4 regions of the Enterococcus sp. R12 genome follow, and region 1 is predicted to be linked to each of the others. Evidence: predicted binding sites of a transcription regulator. Region 1 holds the regulator's gene; each other region holds the start of a gene.
What was found. Region 1 encodes LexA, which represses DNA repair genes until DNA is damaged. Its sites were predicted from a motif close to CNAACANNTGTTNG; they were not measured.
Positions count from the first base shown of each region.

Region 1 (5,863 bases):
CAACGTGAACATCAATTATCTCACTTCCACTTGACGGAACGGCCGTATAGGTGAGATAAATAGACGGATTTGTCACTTCACTCTTGAGAAAATCAGTATGTATCACAACGTTTGCTTCATCACCTGTTGAAATTTCATTCAATTCTGTTGCGTAAACGTCTCGTGAAAATAGCTTTAGCAGTAGTATTACCAAAAGAATGGTTTTTTTCTTTTTTCCACTCATAACGCCGCATTTCTTTCGTCGGTTCGTGTGACTAACCCTCAACCTTTTCATCGTGTTTTCCCATCTCCTTATTCCTCTTTCTTCAAGTAGTCGTTCTTCCCTGTTCTCTTTTCTTGAGCCATTCTCCTTGGCTCTTATTGTTTAGTTTCCTTTTCTTTAACTATACACAGGAACCAGCCTTGCAACAACGAAAACCGGCATTTTTATTCATATATATTCAATTTTATACAACAAAGTGACGTTTATTATTTGTTTGATCCAGTTTCTCTCTGACGATTGGCTCATCGATAGAAAGTATTTCCCTGTTGAATCGGTGACTTGCGTTTCTCATTCCTCTCCCTTGTGGTTCTCTAACCATGCTCCAGACAAAAAAACACGCTCGAAAATCGAAAAGATTCTCGAACGTGCTATTTTTGATTGATTGTCGATCAATTAATCGATTGATTTGAAAGTATTCACGACATTCTCAACACTGAAGCCGAATTCCGCTAAGACTTTGTCACCAGGTGCGGATGCACCGAAATGATCGATCGCGATCACTTTTCCATGGTAACCGGTGTAACGTTCCCAACCAAATGGGGAAGCTGCTTCGATCGCTACCCGTTTCTTCACTGCTTTTGGCAAGACGCTTTCTTTGTATTCTGAGCTTTGTGCTTCAAACAAATCAAAGCTTGGTAAGGAGACCACCGATACATCGATGCCTTCTTCTGCCAATTTAGCTTGTGCTTGGACCGCAAGATTCACTTCAGAACCTGTGGCGATCAAAATCCCCGCTGGTGTTTCACCAGCTTGTTTTGAAATCACGTAACCACCTTTTGCGACATTTTCATCCGCACCGGTTTGCGTGCCTTCGATCACTGGTAGATTTTGTCGGCTTAAGACTAAGACCGTTGGTTTATCCGTTGTCGTCATGGCCAATTTCCAGGCAGCACGGGTTTCATTGCCGTCTGCTGGACGAATCACTTGGACATTTGGCATGCAACGGACGCTGGCTAATTGCTCGATTGGCTCATGCGTCGGTCCATCTTCTCCAACCGCCACGGAGTCATGCGTCAAGACATAGATAACAGGTGCATGCTGGATCGCAGACAAGCGCACCGCTGGACGCAAGTAATCAACGAAGACGAAGAAGGTTCCGCCATAGATTCGCGTACCGCCATGCAATTGGATGCCGTTCATCGCTGCCGCCATCGCAAATTCTCGGACGCCAAACCAAATGTTGCGGCCTTCGTATTGGCCAGGTTCAAAGTCTTTTTCTGCTGCAACCATCGTGTTGTTGGATCCAGAAAGGTCAGCCGATCCACCCCAGAGACTAGGGACGGCTTTGGATAAGGCTTGGATCATCTCTTTGCTGGATACTCGACTAGCTTGTGAGCTGCCAACTTCGTAGCTTGGTAATGCTGCATCCCAATCTGCTGGCAATTCACCCGCAAAGGCTTGTTTGAATTGCGCAGCAAGTTCTGGGTAGGCTGCTTCATAGGCACGGAAGGTTTCGTTCCAAGCTGCTTCAGCTTTTTGCCCTTCATCGATCATGGTTTCTTTGAAGCGCGCGGCAACTTCTTCAGGTACGGTAAATTCTGGGTATTCCCAACCATAAATCGCTTTGGCTGCAGAAATGCCTTCGGCACCGATCGGCGCACCATGAACGGCAGAGGTGCCTTGATTTGGCGCACCGTATCCGATCACAGTCTTGATTTCGATCAAGGTTGGTTTGTCGCTTTCAGCTTTTGCTTCGTCGATCGCTTTCGAGATCGCTTCTAAATCATTGCCGTCTTCAACGAGAATGTGTTGCCAGCCATACGCTTCAAAACGCGCACCGACATTTTCTGTAAAGGCTTTTGAAGTTGGGCCATCTAGGGAGATGTCATTTGAATCGTACAAGACGATCAGTTTGTCTAATTTCATGTGACCAGCCATGGATGCAGCTTCTTGCGAAACACCTTCCATCAAGTCCCCATCGCCACATAAAGCGTAGGTATAGTGATCAATGACTTGATACTTGTCGCGATTGTAGGTTGCAGCCAAGTGGGCTTCGGCCATCGCCATACCGACTGCCATGGCGATCCCTTGTCCTAAAGGTCCAGTGGTTGCTTCCACGCCGTCTGTGTGATCGACTTCTGGATGTCCTGGCGTGCGGCTATCCCATTGACGGAAGTTTTTTAGATCCTCAATGGTCACATCGTAACCAGACACGTGCAACAAGCTGTACAATAACGCCGAACCGTGTCCAGCAGACAAAACAAAGCGGTCACGATCCACCCAGTTGCGAGAAGTCGTTGGATTGACTTTCAAGTGTTTCGTCCACAAGGCATAGGCCATGGGTGCTGCCCCCATCGGTAATCCTGGATGTCCTGAATTGGCTTTTTGTACGGCTTCGATACTTAATGTACGAAGGGTGTTCACTCCTAATTGATCGATTTTATCAAACAATGGTAGTTCCTCCTAATTTAGGTTTTTTTTACCTTTATTACATCTTTCATTATACGTGATTCAGAAGCTTATTTCAATAGCAATGAAAAGGAATTCACAATTATCTGCCGTGGAGACCTTTTTTCTTTTGAATCTCTTTTAACTTCTCTGGTGTTACATCAGCACCTTCAGGGTCAACGATTTTCATTCCTTCGATATGGTGTCGCATCCCTCCACGAAAGGCGGTTAAATACTCTTCACGCAGAACTTTTTGTTCGTGGGTCTCAGCCTCAGTCAATCCTTCTGTTTTTTTCTTGTTGGCAAGTTCATTGATTCGAGCTAATTTTTCTTGAGATAGCATAGTTGTTCCTCCTTTTCCCTCTTGATTTTACTACAAACTAGCGAGCAAAAACAATAGCACAAAAAGCGAACATTTGTTTGAATAATCGATATAGCTATGGTACACTAAGGTTATCAAATGAAAGAAGGTGTCAGTTTTGGCAAAACGAACAGAAAATCGACAAATCGAAATTCTTAAGTTCATTCATACACGTGTCACTGAAAAAGGCTATCCGCCGACTGTTCGCGAAATTGGCGAAGCCGTTCAGTTATCTTCTACCTCAACTGTTCATGGCCATTTGTCCCGACTTGAAAAAAAAGGGCTGATCTTACGAGATCCTACAAAACCCAGAGCCATTGAATTAACTGCTTCCGGTCTTGAAAAAATCGATGTTCAACCAGCATCCATTCCGATGCTTGGTGTCGTAACTGCTGGAGAACCGATTTTAGCCGTGGAAGATGCATCCGATTTCTTTCCGATTCCGCCAGATTTAGCGAATAGCACAGGAAGTTTATTCATGTTGACGATCCGAGGAGAAAGTATGATCAATGCTGGCATTCTCGACGGTGATCAAGTAATCGTTCGTAAACAACAAAGTGCTCAAAATGGCGATATCGTGATTGCTATGACAGATGAAGACGAAGCTACGTGCAAACGATTCTATAAAGAAAAGAATTACATTCGTTTACAACCGGAAAATGATTATTTAGAACCAATCATTTTGCCTGACGTAACGATTTTAGGATTGGTTGTTGGATTGTATCGCCATCTGCTTTGATGCTCAACGAGCTGACTAGGAAATCTTCGTTTCTACGAAGATTTTTTTTCTTTCCTCTTTACAAAGCGAACAAACATTCGTATAATAAGTATACAAACATAAGTTCGTATTATTTAAGGAGTGAATGAGATGAAAGCAGTTCGTCGATTTGGTTTTATGTTGTGGGTATTATTGATGGGAATTGTTATTGGCTATTTTGGCGTTTTAAGTGCTGTTCTGATTTTTTGCCCTCTAATGATGCTTTGGTTCATGCTTTGGGATGAAAAGAAATTCCGCCAAGCAGAGCGCAAACGTAACCGCCATTATTATCACGATCATGATTTTTATCGTTATGAACCATGATCCTTCCCCTACATACGCCCATAAGGCAGCAGAAACAAAAAAGGACTCCAGCGAGTCCTTTTTTGTTTCTGCTTTTTTAGTATTCCATTAACGTCTTAATTTCGACACCTTGGATCTTGTCTCTTCCATGTAGATCCATCAGTTCGATCAAGAAGGCACAGCCAACAACGATGCCACCTAGTTTTTCTACGAGTTCGATCGTTGCTTTGATCGTTCCGCCAGTTGCTAGTAGATCATCACAGATCAAGACACGTTGACCTGGTTTGATGGCATCGGCGTGCAGCGTCAAGACATCCACACCGTACTCTTTTTCATATTCTGCTTCAATCGTTTCCCGTGGCAATTTGCCTTTTTTACGTACTGGGGCAAAGCCGACACCTAATTGATAGGCAACTGGACAACCAACGATAAAGCCGCGGGCTTCAGGTCCTACCACCATATCGATGCCTTTTTCTTGTGCATACTCAACGATTTGTTGTGTCGCATACCGATACGCTTCTCCATCTGCCATCAATGGCGAGATGTCCCGAAAAATAATTCCCTCTTGGGGATAATCAGGAATACTAGCAATATACTCTTTTAAATCCATTTTCTTTCCTCCTAGACTGTCAACCACTGACGAAGGGTTGATAAATCACTCATTAATAAAAATTCTTCTGTTTTGATCAGTTTTTGTCGTTGCTGATACAAATGACTCTCCGTCAATGGACGGGAAACAGGATCAGCAGTTTTATTCAAAACACCATCTTGTATTGTAACAAATTCCAGCTCAGAAAACACCTGAATCATGAAAATAAGTAATTTTTGTGGAATTTTTAGATAGTCAGCGACCATCTTTAGTTTGTAACGAATGTCCAAACGAGGCTGCTGTTTGATCAGTTGAAAGAGACGACTGTATTGCTCTCTTGTCCCTACCCCATCTAAATAAGCATCTTCTGTCGAGTAGAAAACAAAAGCAACTCTTGACGCCTGGAGCGCTTGAACGATCTCTTTGATCAATGCAGGGTCAGCAGGACAATCTAAAAATGCAATCTCTTGGAACTGACCAGCACGAAAAGTATCTTCCAAGGCTGTAACTGAGTCAAATATGGTGGTTTGCCCACAAAAGCCTTGCAATTCCCGAGGAAGTTTCTGCTTGAAAAGAACGCCTAGTGTTTGACTGCCCAGAGAGACACCTTGACGGCTTCTTTTCGAACGATAATCAAATAGCTGAATCCCTTCCACTGCAAAATCATCCAACATGAGCTGCGGTTTTTTGTTGCCATTCCATTCATTGATGGAAAGCTGACCAACGATCGATAAGCGGTCGTTTTCAAACGCTACTAAATCTTTTCCAAAACCAAACCCAATGACATCCAGCTGCGTGTTAGACTCATCGCTCATCACTAACTTCAAATGCTGATTTTCTGAACCAATCTGGCGAGCATTTTGAGTCATCAGATTAGAAAATAAAAATTTCGGTAAGGGGTTGTCCGTTCCAAAAGGCGCTAAGACTTTTAATGATTCAATAAAACTGATCGAAACTTCTGTTAACGGTAGCTCCTCATCGATCGCTAATGGGATGCCCTGACTGAGGTCAATGGCATTTTCTTCAACATAACGATTCATTTGGGCTTGCAGCATATCTAAATGATCGATGGGGATACTTAATCCAACTGCTGCATGATGGCCGCCAAAGCTAGTAAACATGTCTTTCATCGTCGACAGCATTTCAAACAGATTCAACGCAGCAATGCTTCTTCCCGACCCTTTGGCTAAGCCATTTTCTTTT
Region 1 is NZ_CM176874.1:1,885,261-1,891,123, forward strand. Features, by position in the region: gene ACTW1R_RS08710 (hypothetical protein) at 1-106, opposite strand, end outside; gene tkt (transketolase) at 656-2,653, opposite strand; gene ACTW1R_RS08720 (DUF896 family protein) at 2,754-2,993, opposite strand; gene lexA (transcriptional repressor LexA) at 3,130-3,750, shown strand; gene ACTW1R_RS08730 (hypothetical protein) at 3,880-4,092, shown strand; gene ACTW1R_RS08735 (adenine phosphoribosyltransferase) at 4,169-4,681, opposite strand; gene recJ (single-stranded-DNA-specific exonuclease RecJ) at 4,693-5,863, opposite strand, start outside.

Region 2 (5,863 bases), 530 kb from region 1:
ATTTAGTCCTTTTTGATAGGGAAAACGACCATAAGAAACAATTTCGCGAATCGTCAAGCCAATCGATGAATCGCTAACTTGTGAGAGCAGCGCAATCTTTTTCGCCACTTCTTTGGTTTTGATGTTTTGCAGGTTTTGTGCATCTAAGAGAACCTCACCAGACAATGGCTGTAAAATTCGGGCAAGTGCCTTTAAAAACGTCGATTTCCCACTGCCGTTCGGACCGATTAAGCCGATGATTTTCCCTTCTGGCATCTCAATTGTTAGATTTTGCACAATTTTTTGTTTTTGATAGCCGACACTCAAGTCAACTGTTCGTAATTTCGCCATATTCGTCCCCAAAATAAATGATTGATAATGCTTATCAATTATGAATGTAATCCTACTATTCGTCAATAGTTCTAAAAAAAGGAAATAAAAAAATAAGATTGACAAAGGCGCATTTCTTCGTGATAATAGCTATCAGCAAATGAGAACTATTCTCAATTAAAACAATAAGTGCTCAACATGTAACAAAGGAGGAAGTGTTTCTATGAAACAATGGTCAAAAAGAAGTACTTGGCTTACCCTGCTAGCTGCCTGCTCCCTTACCCTACTGGGTGCTTGCAGCACGAATAATGACTCAACGGATAGCAGTGGATCAGCCACTACTTCTTCAGAAATAGCAACAACCTTTACCGATGCGATGGGAAATGAAGTCACTGTTCCCGAAAACCCACAGCGGGTGATTGGTAGTTATTTGGAAGATTATTTGGTCGCTTTAGGGGTAACACCGGTTGCTCAATGGACCGTCGGCAATGACAGTGATCAAGCATACTTGCAAGACAAACTGGCGGAGGTTCCAAGGATCAACTACGATCTGCCCTTTGAAGATGTCTTGAGCTTTGAGCCAGACCTGCTTCTGATGGATAGCAATTCCATGGTGGAAGGCGACAAATATGATCAATACAGTAAAATCGCGCCGACCTATGTGGTCACAAATGGCGAGGACGTGACTTGGCGGGAACGTCTGACAGATATCGCAAAGGTGTTACACAAAGAAGAGCAAGCTGCCCAAGTAGAAGCTGATTATGATGACTTAGTCGCTGCTACCAAGGAAACGTACGCTGATCAAATCCAAGGCAAGTCGATCGCTGTTTTATGGGTGGTCAATAACTCTGTCTTCATGGTTTCAGAAACAAAATCAAGCGGTCAGCTGCTGTATCACGAACTCGGGTTCGAAGTTCCCGCACTGGTTTCGGAAATCAGTGAAAGTGCCACTGCTGATTGGTCTGCCGTTTCTCTGGAAAAATTAGCAGAATTGGATGCCGATTACCTGATTTTAGTGAATAGTGATAAAGGCGCTGATTTTTTCAGTGAACAAGTCTGGCAAAATCTTGATGCAGTCAAAAACAATCATTTATGGGAATTCGGCCCTGAATCAAGCTGGCTCTACAACGGTCCGATCGCCTACACCAAAATGATCGAAGATATCCAGAGCAAATTGGACTAATGCGTTTCAAGAAATTCGTCAAGTAAAACTACTTAACAAATTTCAGGAAAAAGCTAGCATTCCCTCACGAAACATGCTATTATATTTTAGTCTGAGAGATTTCTTAGAGGATTCTTGTATCGTTAGGGGGGAAAATCATGCGCGTAAACATCACATTAGAGTGCACTTCTTGTAAAGAACGCAACTACTTATCCAACAAAAACAAACGTAACAATCCTGATCGTTTGGAAAAGAAAAAATATTGCCCACGTGAAAGAAAAGTTACTTTACACCGCGAAACAAAATAATGCTATTTAAGAAGTTCGCAAACGCTGATAACCAAGGCGTTTGCGAACTTCTTTTTTTGTAAAAACTAGCTTTGAGGTGATGGTTTTGAATGGAACTCCCCTTCTATTAGCCCTTGTTCTTTCAAACTTAGATAGTAATTGCATCGTCTCCTTGATTACTCTTTGTTTTAGCTGCTTCTTGACTTCTCTTCTTTGGACTTTTAAGCCAATTCTTTGTAAAGTCACAAAAATAAATTTTAATGTATAATGTATAGAAAAAAGGAGAAATTAAATGTTTAACAAAGAAGGAAAAGAGTTTCGTTGCAACCATTGCAAAAAAGTGATCGACACAGGGGAAGTTGTTTGGACAAAATGGCCGTTTCCGCCGAAAGCTTCTGCTTACCAACTAAAACCCAGAAAAGAATTAGCACTGATAAACGCGCCGATCCTTTGCCTAAATTGCTCAGAAAAGCTTCGCCTGGAACACCTCGAGTAACTATTCTTTTCATCGTTTTATTGTCTCTCTTTGTCCATCATAAAAAAGAGCAGGCAGTAGCCAAATTCACTTAGTGAATGTATTGCTGCTTTTTTGAATAAGCATCAGGAGAACGCATGAGCAGCAACAAAGATTTCAGGGGCGATTAAGCGGCAGCTTTATTTTCCGAAATTTTTTGCAGTATCTCTCCCGCGATTATGCGCGAGATGATTTTGGCAATAACCATAATATGAAGCCGCTCTCTCCCGTTGCCATCTTTTCTGTATACTTTGATCTCCGATCGACCCTTTCATGCTATACTGCCTATAGGAGGTGAACCCATGCTTGGCAATTTTACGTATCTACCTAGTAACTATCGTCTGTTTTATGGCGCTTTTCTTTTTGCTCTTATTGGAAATATGCTTTTCATTTTCATCAAACACCCTGCTTGGACCTTTAGCCTACCGACGGTGATTGTCCTCTTCTTAATAAATGTCTTCTTTTGGACAAAATACACGAAGAAACTTATTCCTTGCGTAACAGATGCACTGTTTTATGTTCTGCTCTTCCTCTTGGTATTTCACAATCACTAACATAATGCTTCTTTTGATACTGATTGTTTCTCTTTCCCCTATTTCGTCATAACAAAGGAGTGTTGATGCGATGGAGATTTCCCATATCACGTTGATCGTACAGAATTTAGCAAAGACGACAACGATGCTGGAAACATTGTTTGATGCAGAGGAAGTTTATGATAGTCAGGACCAGGCCCATTCTTACTTCCCAGAAAAATTCTTTTTGATCGATGGCTTATGGCTTGCTGTTATGGAGGATGCCTCCCAGAAGTTGCCAAAAACGTATAACCATATTGCCTTTAAAATCGATCAAGCTCAAATCGATTCCTTGATTACGCGCATCCAAGGACTAGGATTGAAGATCGAAAAAGATCGTTCCCGCAGCAAAGGCGAAGGTGCTTCTATTTATTTTTATGACGATGACAACCATTTATTTGAATTGCATACTGGTACGTTGGCTGAACGGTTGCACCATTACCGTCTGACAAAAACGAGGTGATCTTCATTGCTAGCAACTGCATTGACTGTTATGTAAAGAACGCCCACATGAAAGGAAGAAAACAATGAAACTAGATATGGTCGGTATTATCACAAAAAACATGGAACAGGCACTGGCTTTTTATCAAGTACTTGGCTTCACGCCATTAGGTCAGCACTCAGAAGATTATATGGAATTAGCAAACGACGGGGTTCGCATCTCCTTGAATAGCCGCCAGATGGTTGCTGGGATCTACGGACATGCACCAATGACTGTGGGTGATACGATTGAATTAGCCTTTTTATGTGATTCTCCTGAAGAAGTTGATGCCCTTCATGCAAAAGTCGTTGCTGCCGAGTATCAGTCTTTCAAAGAACCTTGGTCTGCCTTTTGGGGGCAACGCTATGCCATTGTCAAAGATATAGACGGCAATCTCTTAAGTTTGTTTGCAACCCTACCTGCCGAAAATTGATTTAAGCTACGACAGTCGGTCCAATGGAGCGGCTGTTTTTTTATCCGTTTTTCGGGTAAAAAGACAAAACCCCGTATGTATGTCCAATCGAATTCTGATAATCTGAAATGAATGTATTCCTTATAAACCAACGTTTCCCATCATTATAAAACAAAAATAACTTCTCTATAAAAAAACAAATCCCCCTCATCCGCTCCTGTTCGCTTGACAAAAAAGAACAAACGTTCGTATAATTTCGGTAAGGAGTGATAAAAATGGGTGGTTTTAATTATGCGCTCGAGCCAAAACGCGATATCTTATTTATCGATGTCAAAAGTTTTTATGCTTCTGTCGAATGCATCTCTCGCGGATTAGATCCTATCCAAGCGATGCTGGTCGTCATGTCACATTCTGACAATACTGGTAACGGCTTAGTCTTAGCAGCTTCCCCAAAGGCAAAATCGGTATTGGGGATTTCAAATGTGACTCGCAATGACAACCTGCCGACACATCCCGATTTGTACAAAGCATCGCCGCGTATGAGTTTTTATATCAAAGAAAACACCAAAGTCAATAATGTCTTTCGCAAATATGTTGGACAAGACGACTTGCTGCTCTATTCGATCGACGAAACGATGATGGATCTGACCCGTACACTGGATCTTTTCATTCCCGATAAAACGATCTCTCGCGAAGAAAAACGTTGGTTGATTGCCCAGCAAATTCAAAAAGACATTTACGAAACAACGAAATTGTATGTCACCATCGGCATTGGCGATAATCCATTGTTAGCAAAACTGGCTTTAGATAACGAATCGAAACACAATCGTTCCTTGATCGCTGAATGGACCTATGACGATGTACCGACAAAAGTTTGGCAGATCGCCCCTATGACAGAGTTCTGGGGGATCGGTCGGCGTACAGAAAAACGACTTCACATGATGGGGATTGAAACGATCGAGCAATTGGCTCACGCCAGTCCTGATCTTTTACGCAGTCGCATGGGGATCATTGGCGAGCAGCTCTATCATCACGCCCATGGCATTGATCGCACGATTTTATCTGAACCGACACCACAAGTGATGGAAAAAAGCTACGGCAATAGCCAAGTCCTACATCGCAATTATTATTTACAAGAAGAAATCGAGATCGTCATCAAGGAAATGGCGGAGCAAGTTGCCGCTCGGATTCGCCGTCATCATTGTCAGACCGCTTGTATCAATGTTTACATCGGCGTAGCCTTTGGTGAAACTGCCTCTGGTTTTTCCCGACAAATGAAGATCCCGCCAACTGACAATACTCGCAAACTTGTGGCTCATTGCCTGTTTCTCTTTCGAAAATTTTATACGGGGCAAGTCGTTCGCCACATTGGTATTACCTATTCAAAATTGGTTTATACAGAAAATGTCCAGCTGGATCTTTTTGAGCAAGCAGAAACGCAGTTGCGCCAGCGTAAATTAGATTTGATCATCGATAAGATTCGTGAGAAATATGGCTTCACTTCGATCGTTCATGCCACAAGCCGAATGGAAGGCGCTCGCGCCATTGCTCGCAGCAAATTAGTCGGCGGACATGCCGGTGGTCTAGATGGGATCGCTAATATAGGACCCGTCCATCAGCAAAAGGAAAAAGAATCGTTTGCTGATGGTTCGAAAAATACTGGCACTTGATTCGTTTTTCTTTCCTTTTTGCTGACAAATCTTAAGATAACATTAACAAACGGTCCATTTTTTAAAGATTTATGTAATTTCGATTCGCCCACCTCCCCCTTTGTTCTTTTCTAAGGTACTTTAATAGCAAGGAGTGTGAGCAGATGAAAATTGACAAAATCGAATACAAACGAGTCATCAACGGTGCGGGACACCTTGAGTACGATTTGCTGCAATATTTAGAAAAGAATCGGGCGACTGCTGCACAAAACCTGAAACAGTCTGAGATCGATTACCTTTTAGAAAAAGATATTCAGCATCGTATCATCCAACATGCGCGTAAGAGTTTCTTTGGCGATACGATCGTTTTAAAAGATGAATATGCCGAAGATTATCTTTTATTAAAAAAGTATACGGATATGTTCCAAGAATCATTCTAAAAAAAACGCAGAACCAGCTGGTTCTGCGTTTTTTTTA
Region 2 is NZ_CM176874.1:2,416,528-2,422,390, forward strand. Features, by position in the region: gene ACTW1R_RS11125 (ABC transporter ATP-binding protein) at 1-330, opposite strand, end outside; gene ACTW1R_RS11130 (ABC transporter substrate-binding protein) at 533-1,492, shown strand; gene rpmG (50S ribosomal protein L33) at 1,630-1,779, shown strand; gene ACTW1R_RS11140 (hypothetical protein) at 2,051-2,254, shown strand; gene fosX (FosX/FosE/FosI family fosfomycin resistance hydrolase) at 2,897-3,307, shown strand; gene ACTW1R_RS11150 (VOC family protein) at 3,372-3,758, shown strand; gene ACTW1R_RS11155 (Y-family DNA polymerase) at 4,013-5,407, shown strand; gene ACTW1R_RS11160 (hypothetical protein) at 5,551-5,826, shown strand; gene ACTW1R_RS11165 (hypothetical protein) at 5,861-5,863, opposite strand, start outside.
Region 2: the regulator LexA is predicted to act here: its motif matches at 3,973-3,986, upstream of ACTW1R_RS11155 (Y-family DNA polymerase).

Region 3 (5,863 bases), 310 kb from region 1:
GGATGAGCCGACGGGTTCTTTAGATACCGTTAATAGTCATGAGATCATGGCGCTATTTACTAAGCTGAATCATCTAGGAAAAACAGTGGTTTTGATTACCCACGAACAAGAAGTCGCGGACTATGCAAAGCGGCAAATCGTCATTAAAGATGGTGAAGTTGTTGAGGAGGGCACAAGATGACCGAAAATATTCGCTTAGCCATTCAAGCAATCTACCAGCATCGTTTGCGTTCCTTGTTGACGATGCTAGGAATCATTGTCGGGATTGCCTCCATCATTTCCATTGTGAGTATCATCAACGGAAATACTGAGAACATGAAAAAGCAGCTGATTGGTGGTGATATTAACTCGATGCGGATCGAATATGACGCCAGAAGTGCTTTTTTAGCGGGCGAAAGCGGCAGAAATGATCGTTTGCCTGATTACGCCCCGCAACTATCAGAAGGAGAGCTGCAAAAGTTGCTGACCATTGATCATGCCAAGAACGTTAGCTTGTTCTATGAAGCCAATCTGACAGTTTTCCAAAGAGACCAGCAAACCGATACGATAGTGCTAGGCATGGATCGCGGGTTCTTTGAAATTTTGCCCCATACGATCCTTGCTGGCAGAGCAATGACTGAAACCGAATTGCGGACACAAAAACAAGTTGCGGTGATTACGAAAGATTTGGCGGAAATTTTTTTCTCGTATCGTGATCCTATCAATCAACTGATTGAAATCAATGGGACACCCTTTCGCATCGTTGGCGTAGCTGTTTCTGACACGGAGCAACTGTCAGGGAAATATGTCTTCATCCCTCGAGGCAGCCAAAGTTTCGTCGAAGGAAAGCTCAACCAAAGGCCAACAGTGCTGTTTCAGGCAACGAATGCGGACGTCTTAGAATCAGCAGTCGTTCAAGCCAGCCATGAATTGACCAAGAGTATTCCGCCTTCAGATTTTGTTTTTTCCATCCGCAACTATGATGAAGTGCAGAAAATGACCGATGATATCAATCGATCGAATATGATTTTACTGGGGGGAATTGCTAGCATTTCCTTACTCGTCGGTGGGATCGGAGTAATGAATACGATGCTGGTCAGTGTGACAGAGCGTACCAGAGAGATTGGTTTGAAGAAAGCATTGGGTGCCAAACGTAAAGTGATTTTGCAGCAATTTTTGACAGAAGCAATCGTTTTATCGGTGATCGGGGGGCTGATTGGCATCATCGTCGGTCTGTTGATCAGTCTGATCGCCTTGCGTCTGTTAGAGTATCCGATGACGATCTCATTGTTATCCATTTTGATCAGTGTGTCATTTTCAATGCTGATCGGTACGATTTTTGGTTACTTACCCGCTTATAAAGCGTCGAAATTAAAACCGATCGAAGCATTACGCTATGAATAAAAGGAAGGTGTTTTTTATGAAAAAAAGTCAAACAGCGATTATCTTGTTTGTGGCATTACTTAGTGGTTGTGGTGTTGCTGCGAATGACCCACAGACAAACAACGACAACGTACCCATCAACAACCAAATCAATACGCCGCAAACGCAAACACAATCGAGTCAAAGTGGAGACGAGACCCAAAATAATGACGATCAAACCGATCAGACAAAAGCGTAACAAGTGACTCAGACTGATGCAGAGCGAGCGAATGAGGAATTGGCACAAGCAGATGAAACGGGCACACTCATTCTTATTGATGGTGATCGTTTTGAGATGGAGTTGACGAACATTTCTCAAGGAACAGGGGAAGACGGCGAAGTCTTTGATATGGCGATCGCATCTGAGGAAAGATTATCCTTTACGATTACTAGCGAGACTGAGATAAAAGTAATTCTATATGATGCACAATCGCATAATTCTCGAATCGTGGAGGGGTCTCGTGCGGATCTGCATCTTGAACGATCGGTAAGTCTTTATGGGCAGCGAGTAGGGGACACCTTTATTGCCACGAAAGTCCTCGTCTTACAAATCAATTAATCGTTATGCTTAAAAGACAACGAAAACAATATTCGCCTGACAGATCACAAGATGATTTGTCAGGCGAATGATTATTTGCGGGTCAATTTTACCACTACTTCGCAGCGGGCGGTTTGTGGAAACATATCTACTGATTGCAGATATTTTACGTGAAACACTTTGGCTAATTGGACCAAGTCTCTTGCTAAAGTAGAAACATTACAAGATATATAGACCATCTTCTTCGGTGGTTGTTTCAGCAAAGCTTGCAATAATCGTTCATCCAAGCCTGTCCTTGGCGGATCAACAATGATGCTATCAGGTTTGAAGCCTTCATTAAACCATTTTGGTAAGAGCTCCTCAGCAGTTCCCGTTTCATAATGGGTATTTTGGGCACCAATGCGGCGTGCATTTTCTTGGGCATTTTCAATTGCTTGAGGAATAATGTCCATGCCGCGGACTTCTTTGGCATATGGAGCCACGCTCAACCCAATCGTTCCCACACCGCAATAGGCATCAACGACTGTTTCATTTTTGCTCAAGTCAAGGGCTTTTAACCCTTCTTGATACAAGATGCTGGTTTGCTGTGGATTCAGCTGGAAGAATGCGCGGGCGGACAAGTCGAAGGTCAGTTCATTCAACCGTTCTTCGATCGCTTCTTTGCCCCAAAGATGAATCGTTTCCTCTCCCATGACGACGGACGTTTTTTTGTTTTGCACATTTTGCATGATGGAAACGACTTGCGGCAAGCGCTGATTGATCTCGCGAATCAGCGCATTTTTTTGCGGCAGTTTGACAGAGTTGGTAATAAACACGACTTGAACTTCGCCAGTCGCGATCCCGATACGAACCATCAATGTCCGTAGAATCCCGCTGTTCTTGCGTTCATCGTAAATCGGGATCTGGTATTTATTCAACAATTGGACGATGCCGTTGATCACTTTTTGCGTATCTTGTTCTTGTACGAGGCAATCATCAATGGCGACTAAGCGATGAGACTCCATTTCGTATAAACCCGCTTCGATTCGTTTGGTTTGACTGTTGTAACGCAATTGAAATTGTGCTTTGTTGCGGTAATGCCAAGGAACATCCATGCCTAAAGTATCCCTTAGTTCAAACTGTTGGTAGTCTTTTGGCTTAAATTTTTCAAGTGCTTGTTTCAATAGGTCTTTTTTGAAGTCTAATTGTTTGTCGTAGACTAAGTGCTGCAATTGGCAGCCGCCGCAACGGTCGTAAAACTTGCAGGGTGGTTGGATGCGATCGCTGCTTGGCTTGATGATTTTGGTCATCTTGGCTTCAGCAAAGCGGGGAGATGTTTTGGTGACTTCGGCAATGACCTGTTCCCCCGGTAGAACACGGGGAACAAAGATGATCAACTTTTTGTAATACCCAATGCCTTCTCCGTTGATCCCCAAGCGTTTGATCGTTAGTTGTAGTTTTTGTCCAAGCTGGACTTGTGTATTTGTCATGTGAACTCCTTAAATAAAATAGTCAGTTCATTTTACCACATTTTTTCAGCTTGATTAGAAGGAATTTCATCGTAGTTGTGGTAAAATAGAATGTACGTTCGCGAGGTGAAGAAGATGAATACAATTATTCGTATCAATAAAGGAAAAGGACCATTTTATGAAGTGGCGACATCAGAAGGTGAAACGCTGCGGGTCTCAGAAGATCTTTTGGTCCGTTTTCGGCTATTAAAAGGCAAGGAACTGAGTGAAGAAGAATTAAAAGAAATCAAAAAAAGTGCGGGGTTTGATTTAGGATTGCAGCAAGCCATGAACTATATCAGCTATCAGCTGCGTTCTGAAATGGAAGTCCGTACCTATTTGAAAGACAAAGAAATCGAAAAACAAGACCGAGACTTAGTCGTTGAACGTCTGAAAGAGTTGAATTTGATCGATGACAAAAACTACGGAGAAAGCTACATTCGCACCCAAGTCCGCATGAGTGATAAAGGGCCCGTGGTCATCAGTCAGCAATTGAGAAAAAAAGGATTAAAAGATTCCGTGATTCAGGAAGTATTGCCTTTGTATACCGAGGAAATGCAGTTTGAAGTCGGTTATCATACGGCTGAAAAAGCGATGCGTCGTTTTCACAACAAAAGCCATAAAGAAATGATCCAAAAGATAAAAATGCATTTGATGCAAAAAGGTTTTCATCAAGGAGTCATTCAGATGATTTTGGATGAATTACCGATGGAAAAAGATGAGGACCAAGAAAATGAAGCGCTCCAAAGAGAAGGGGCCCGACTTATGCGGCGGCATCAGCGGTTACCGTTGATGAAACGAAAAATGAAAATCAAGCAAGGCCTTTATCAAAAAGGGTTTGCCATCGATGATATACAACGATTCTTAGATGAGGAAGTAATGGATGAGTAAGCAATGGGAAACTTGGGATGAAGAAAAAATCAAGACGTTCCAAGAAACATTTTTAACTTGGTATCATAAAGAAAAACGCAATCTGCCTTGGCGGGCGACCAACGATCCGTATGCAATCTGGATCTCAGAGATCATGCTTCAACAAACACGAGTGGAAACAGTGATTGGCTATTTCTATCGTTTTATGGAACAATTCCCGACGATTCAAGACTTGGCGGCAGCCGAAGAACAAAAGCTTTTAAAGGTTTGGGAAGGTTTAGGTTATTACTCTCGTGCCCGTAACCTTAAGGCTGCCGCCCAGCAAATCGTTGCCGAATTCGACGGAGAAATGCCCCAATCAATTGAAGAGATTCGCTCATTAAAAGGAATTGGTCCCTACACAGCTGGAGCCATTGGCAGTATTGCTTTTGGCTTGCCAGAACCGGCAATCGATGGAAATGTGATGCGGGTCGTCAGTCGGTTATTTTGTATCGAAGCAGATATTGCGAAAGCCAGCAGCCGAAGACCATTTGACGAGGCGATGAGAACGATCATTTCCCCCGATGAACCTGGTGAGTTTAATCAAGCCTTGATGGATCTTGGCTCACGAATCTGTACACCCACTACACCGAAATGTGAAGAGTGTCCCATCAGTCAGTATTGTCTTGCTTATGCGGAGAATCGACAAACAGACTTTCCAGTGAAATCGAAAAAAGCAAAGCCAAAAGATGTCTATTACATCGCAGGCGCCATCGAAGATCAAGGCTCGTTTTTACTCGTGCAGCGACCTGAAACAGGCTTATTGGCTTCTATGTGGCATTTTCCTTTGGTAGAAGTGACGAAAGAACAGTACGAGGCTCTGCAGCGAACATGGGCAAAAGAGGAGCAGCTGCAGTTGGATTTGATTGCCGAAGATGATGCCCTCGAGATTTTTCCTGATCTGCCTGTCGTTTGGCAAAAACGACATTTTGGCGAGATCACTCATATCTTTAGTCATTTGAAATGGCACGTCCTTTTATTTTACGGCAGAAAACGGGGAGAGCTCACGTTACAAGACAGCGAATGGGCAGCAAAAGAATCCTTTCAAAACTATGTTTTCCCAAAACCTCAGCAGAAATTGGTGGATCAATTAAAGAAATATCAGAAACTCGATAAAGATTTCTAGGCAAAGCTTTCTTTTATTGCTATAATATTAACGATGTCGGTGTAATGAACACCCAAACAAAACGCAAGTTTTCTTGCTGAGGGAAGGGTTGCTATGCGAGTTCCAAAAGAAGGAGAGTTTGTCAGCATTCAAAGCTACAAACATGACGGCAATTTGCATCGAACGTGGCGGGATACGATGGTCTTAAAGACCAGTGAATTCTCAGTGATAGGGGTCAACGATCATACATTAGTGACCGAATCAGATGGAAGACGCTGGGTTACCCGTGAACCAGCAATTGTATATTTTCATAAAAAATACTGGTTTAATGTTATTGCAATGATTCGAGAAAAGGGGGTTTCCTATTATTGTAATCTTGCTTCACCGTATTTACTTGATGAAGAGGCATTGAAATATATCGAT
Region 3 is NZ_CM176874.1:1,571,160-1,577,022, forward strand. Features, by position in the region: gene ACTW1R_RS07205 (ABC transporter ATP-binding protein) at 1-181, shown strand, start outside; gene ACTW1R_RS07210 (ABC transporter permease) at 178-1,383, shown strand; gene ACTW1R_RS07215 (hypothetical protein) at 1,400-1,600, shown strand; gene ACTW1R_RS07220 (hypothetical protein) at 1,604-1,960, shown strand; gene rlmD (23S rRNA (uracil(1939)-C(5))-methyltransferase RlmD) at 2,032-3,408, opposite strand; gene recX (recombination regulator RecX) at 3,523-4,317, shown strand; gene mutY (A/G-specific adenine glycosylase) at 4,310-5,461, shown strand; gene ntdP (nucleoside tri-diphosphate phosphatase) at 5,555-5,863, shown strand, end outside.
Region 3: the regulator LexA is predicted to act here: its motif matches at 3,496-3,509, upstream of recX (recombination regulator RecX).

Region 4 (5,863 bases), 1.5 Mb from region 1:
TAAGCGTCGGAGCAAACCGTCGCGAAGCTGTATCGCTGCCAATCGAAATTGAAACCTATCAAGGAGGAAGTCACCATGTTTGAGTATTTAGTCAATGTTATGCCCCAACTAATTTCAGGAACTGGAATCACCGTTAAATTGTTCGCACTGACCTTAATCGGGTCCATTCCCTTAGGCATCTTGTTGGCCTTTGTTTTAGCCAGTCGCCTGCGTATTTTGAAATTGATCGTGCAAGTCTACGTTTGGTTGATGCGAGGAACGCCTTTATTGCTACAGCTGATCTTCGTATTCTACGGTCTGCCGATCTTAGGGATCGTCTTTGACCGCTTTGAAGCAGCCTTGATCGCCTTTATTATCAATTACGCTGCTTATTTTGCCGAGATTTTCCGTGGAGGGATCCAATCGATTCCAGCCGGACAATACGAAGCCGCGAAAGTCTTGCGTTTGTCCCCGATCCAAACGATCCAAAAAATTATCATCCCACAAGTCGTCAAGATCACCCTGCCATCTGTCGGCAATGAAGTCATCAATCTTGTCAAAGACACATCCCTCGTTTACATCTTAGGATTGTCAGACGTGATGCGAATCGGGAAAATCGCCATGGAGCGAGACAGTACCTTGCTTCCGTTAGTTGGGGTCGGCTTGATTTACTTGGTGATGACAGGCGTCTTTACGTTATTGTTAAAACAAATCGAGACCAAACTGGACTATTACCGTTAGGAGGAACCACATATGTTAGAACTAAAACAAGTATCAAAGTCATTTGGCGCTAAAAAAGTCATCGATCAGCTAGACTTGACGATCGAAGACGGCAGTATCTTAGCGGTGGTCGGTCCTTCCGGTGGCGGGAAAACCACCTTGCTTCGGACACTGGCTGGTTTAGAAACGATCGATTCTGGAAGCTTTTTACTGGATGGCAAAGCCTTTGATCCCACCGACACAAAAGAACAAGAACAAGTCGTCGGTGTCGTCTTCCAAGACTTCCAATTGTTTCCGCACTTGTCAGTTTTTGAAAACATCACTTTGGCGCCAAAAATGGTGCTAAAACAAGACAAGGCCGCGTATACAGCAAAAGCCGAACAGTTGGCAGAAAAACTAGGGTTAAGTGACCTACTAGCCCAATATCCCTTCCAATTGTCCGGGGGGCAGCGGCAACGGGTGGCTATCGCACGAGCGATGGCGATGAATCCCAAAGTGTTGGCCTATGACGAGCCTACCAGCGCCTTAGATCCAGGCTTGAGACAGCAAGTCGAACAGCTGATCTTGGATCTGAAAAAAGAAGGAGTGACCCAGATCGTGGTGACCCATGATTTGGTTTTTGCCGAAAATATCGGTGATCAATTATTAAAAGTAGCAGGAGAATAAGGGGGAGAACAAAATGAAAAAATTACTATTGACGGGAATCGCAGCAGCAAGTGTATTTTTATTAGGGGCGTGTGGCAGCAGCAATGACACCACAACCAGTGCCGCTGACAAAGAAGAAGTGATCGTCGGCCTAGACGATACCTTCGTACCGATGGGCTTTAAAGACGACCAAGGCAACATCGTTGGGTTTGATGTGGATTTAGCCACAGCGATTTTGGATCTAACAGGAACCAAAGTCAAATTTCAACCAATCGATTGGTCCATGAAAGAAACCGAACTAAGCAATGGCACCATCGATATGATCTGGAACGGGTATACTAAAACCGCAGCTCGTGAAGAAAAAGTATTGTTTACAGATACTTATATGGAAAACAAACAAGTCTTAGTCACAGCAAAAGCCAGCGGCATTACTAGCTTTGATGATATGGAGGGCAAAGTCTTAGGTGCCCAAGAAGGTTCTTCTGGTTATGAGACCTTCAACAACCAACCGGAAGTTTTGAAGGATCTCGTAGACGGCAATGACGCAACCTTGTATGCTAGCTTTAATGAAGCCTTTATCGATCTAGAAAACGGTCGGATCGACGGTCTTTTGATCGACCGCGTCTACGCAGAATATTATTTGACTCAAACAGGCAAAACCGATGACTTCAACGAAATCGAAAGCCCCTTTGAAGCAGAAGATTTTGCTGTAGGTGTGCGTAAAGACGATCAAGCCATGGCAGATAAAATCAATGATGGCTTGAAAGAATTGCAAGACAATGGCACCTTTGCTGAAATCTCTGAAAAGTGGTTTGGCGAAGATGTCACACCAAACTAAAACAAGTCAACAAGATACACTGGCTGCTTAGCAGCTGGTGTTTTTTTTACATTCATTTCTTTTGCGTATTTAAGGAAAGAAGGAACGATTGAAGTATATACTTGTGTATACATATGCGTGCTCATGTTATAATGATCGGTAGTAAGGAAAATCCGATAAAGAGGGGGGAGCCGAGTGGAACATTATAAAGAGACCGCTCATTTGATTAAGTGGGGCAATGGACAGGGGGTTCGCTTGTCTAAGAAAATGATTCGGAAATTGGATCTCCAGGTAGGTTCTGAACTAGAAATGGAACTGGCAGAAGAAGTCAATGGCAAAAAACAGTTAGTTATTACAGAAAAGCAGTCAGTAGGAGAGTTGTCCCCAGAGGAGAAACTTCGTTTAGTCGATTCTTTGCAAGGCATTTTAGCAGATTCATTTGAAACACCTGACGTTGTGGACATCAAAAAAGTAAGAAACGAACGGCGTAGGAAAAAATATCTGGGAGAATAAAATAAGCATGACCAAATACAAAGCCAAACGAGTCGTGATTGACACCAATGTGATCCTTGACTATTTATTAGGAAGAGGGTCTAAAAGCCATCAAGAAGCCATCAAACAGATATACAACAGTTCCATTTATGGACTTTGCGAGGGCGTGATTACGGCAAGTACCTTAACGGATCTTTTCTATATTCTCGATGGAGCAGCAGGAGTCGATGCTCGGAGGGAAGTCAAAAAACTGATCCAAGTGCATACCGTCTTAACAGTTACGGAAGCAGATTGCGTTCAGGCGCTTGATTCAACAATGACAGATTTTGAGGATGCTGTTTTAGCAGCTTGTGCGAAGCGAAATCAAATCGACAGTCTAGTAACGACCAATACCGCTGATTTTGAATCATCGGGACTGATTGTCTATACAGTCGCTGAATTTGTGCAGCAGCTAAAAAGAGGATGATCACTGCTATATCTGGCAGACATCCTCTTTTTTCCTTAAATTCCAACAGCTAACCAAAATTTCTCACAGGAAAACTTTTGTTCGCCTTCTTTTTTCGTTATAATAGGGAAAGATGAAAAGAGGGATAGAAATGGCGCAAAAAAAACGCGCAAAGAAACGCAAAACAAAAAAACAACAAAAACAGCAAGAGAAATTAATGCTGGTCGGCGTCGGCCTGCTCTTTGTCTTGTTTTCGATATTTGGCTTTTTCCATTTAGGTTTTTTAGGAACCTTGATTGCCAACGGGTTTCGGATCGTTGGCGGAAACACGTACCAATTTTTGAGTGTTGCCCTAGCCGCTTATGGTGTCTGGTTAGCGATCAAAACGACCGATGCTCGCTTTAAAAGTATTCGGCGAGTGATTGGCTGTGTATTGGTGTATTTTGGTTTGCTGATCATCCTCCATGCGCAAATCTTTAGTAATGTGGTGGGAGAACAAGCCAATATCTTCCAAACGACGTGGATGACGCTGTTAGGCGATATTCGGCGCAGCCAAGTGACCCAAAATGTCGGGGGCGGAATGATTGGCGCCATGCTCTATGGGGCGACCTATTTTCTTGTTTCCCAGATCGGCAGCTACATCATCGCTGTTTTACTCATGATGATTGGGGCGTTCTTGTTCAGCCAAATGAGCAGCCACGAGTTAGTCGAGCACCTGCAAGCAGCTGGTGACAAGCTGCAGCGGTTGTTAGAAGGCTCTCCAGAAAAGCAAGCCGAACGAGAAGCCCGCAAAGCGGAACGAGCAGCAGAGAAACAAGCTGCGAAAGAAGCCAAAAAAGAAGCCGAACGAGCAGCAGTCATGGCGGAGATCAAAGAAAAGAATCAAGTCCGACCAATGACAGAAGACGAAAAATCAGCAAAAGAACAACAGATGCAAGCGCCAGCTGATTTTGAACCAGAGCAGCTGAGCTTTGTACCCATCGACCACTTCCAGGAATTGCCGCAAGCGGCGGGACCAGAGGCCGCTCAAGCACCACATCCAGCAGGAAACAAACCAGGACCAAGCAAAAAGGTCAATGAAGACGGGGAGATCCTCGATGATGATGGTGAAGTATTGGAATTTGAGATTTCGGAAGAAGCTGAAAATCGTGATTATGAATTGCCTTCAGCGCAATTACTCGATTCGATCCCTTCAACGGATCAAAGCAGCGAGTACAAAAAGATCGAACAAAATATCGGTGTGTTAGAAACCACCTTCCAAAGCTTCGGTGTTGATGCAAAAGTCGTCAAAGCCAGCTTAGGACCAGCAGTAACCAAATTCGAAGTTCAACCAGCAGTAGGGGTCAAAGTAAGCAAAATCGTCGGGTTGACCGACGATATCGCCTTGGCCTTAGCTGCCAAAGATGTGCGGATGGAAGCGCCGATCCCAGGGAAATCATTGATTGGGATCGAAGTTCCAAACAGTGCAGTCAGCATGGTTTCATTCCGAGAAGTGATCGAAGCCCAACCGGATCATCCAGATAAACTATTAGAAGTACCTTTAGGACGCGATATTTCTGGCCGTGTCCAAACGGCAGACTTAACGAAAATGCCCCATCTCTTGATTGCTGGATCGACCGGGAGCGGGAAGTCCGTAGCCATCAACGGCATCATCACCAGTATTTTGATGCGGGCAAAACCCCATGAAGTCAAACTGATGATGATCGACCCGAAAATGGTTGAATTAAATGTTTACAATGGGATTCCCCATCTCTTGACACCTGTCGTGACCAATCCCCGCAAAGCGGCGCAAGCGTTGCAAAAAGTGGTCAAGGAAATGGAAGAGCGCTACGAAAAATTTGCGGCAACTGGGGTCCGAAACATTACTGGCTACAACGATTTAGTGATCAATAAGAATTTAGAAGACGGCGAAAATCGTCCGATCTTGCCATTCATTGTAGTGATCGTCGATGAGTTAGCCGACTTGATGATGGTTGCCAGCAACGAAGTCGAAGATGCCATCATTCGTTTGGCGCAAATGGCACGGGCAGCAGGTATCCATATGATCCTAGCAACGCAACGACCAAGTGTGGATGTCATTACAGGGATCATCAAAGCCAATGTTCCATCACGGATGGCGTTTGCTGTTTCCAGCGGTGTCGATTCGCGGACCATCATTGATGGGAACGGAGCCGAAAAACTGCTGGGACGCGGCGACATGCTGTATCTGCCGATGGGTGAGAACAAACCGATTCGGGTCCAAGGGGCCTTTATCTCCGACCAAGAAGTCGAACGAGTGGTTGAATTCGTGACCGATCAGCAAGAAGCCAATTATGAAGAAAAAATGATGGTTACTGAGGAAGAAACGAGTACCGGCAGCAGCGGACAACCGCAAGATGAGCTATTCGAAGATGCCAAAGCCCTTGTGGTGGAAATGCAGACCGCCAGCGTTTCTCTCTTGCAGCGACGTTTTCGCATCGGCTATAACCGAGCGGCTCGGTTAGTGGATGAATTAGAAGATCAAGGTGTCGTTGGCCCTTCTGAAGGCAGCAAGCCACGGAAAGTCTTGATCGAGCCGCAACCAGAAGACATTCCTACCTTTGATGAATAAGGAGAACAAGACCAATCCAATGAGAGAAAGGCGAGATAGCAATGAAACGCAAACACATTCTTTACCGTGATGTTGCCGATAAGCTCAAAGAAGACATCATGTCGGGTCGCTACCCGATTGGTTCATTTTTACCGACGGAAACAGAATTGGAAGCCACCTTCAATGTCAGCAAGAT
Region 4 is NZ_CM176874.1:432,127-437,989, forward strand. Features, by position in the region: gene ACTW1R_RS02050 (amino acid ABC transporter permease) at 76-720, shown strand; gene ACTW1R_RS02055 (amino acid ABC transporter ATP-binding protein) at 733-1,365, shown strand; gene ACTW1R_RS02060 (amino acid ABC transporter substrate-binding protein) at 1,379-2,182, shown strand; gene ACTW1R_RS02065 (AbrB/MazE/SpoVT family DNA-binding domain-containing protein) at 2,357-2,674, shown strand; gene ACTW1R_RS02070 (PIN domain-containing protein) at 2,682-3,119, shown strand; gene ACTW1R_RS02075 (FtsK/SpoIIIE family DNA translocase) at 3,250-5,688, shown strand; gene ACTW1R_RS02080 (GntR family transcriptional regulator) at 5,730-5,863, shown strand, end outside.
Region 4: the regulator LexA is predicted to act here: its motif matches at 3,190-3,203, upstream of ACTW1R_RS02075 (FtsK/SpoIIIE family DNA translocase).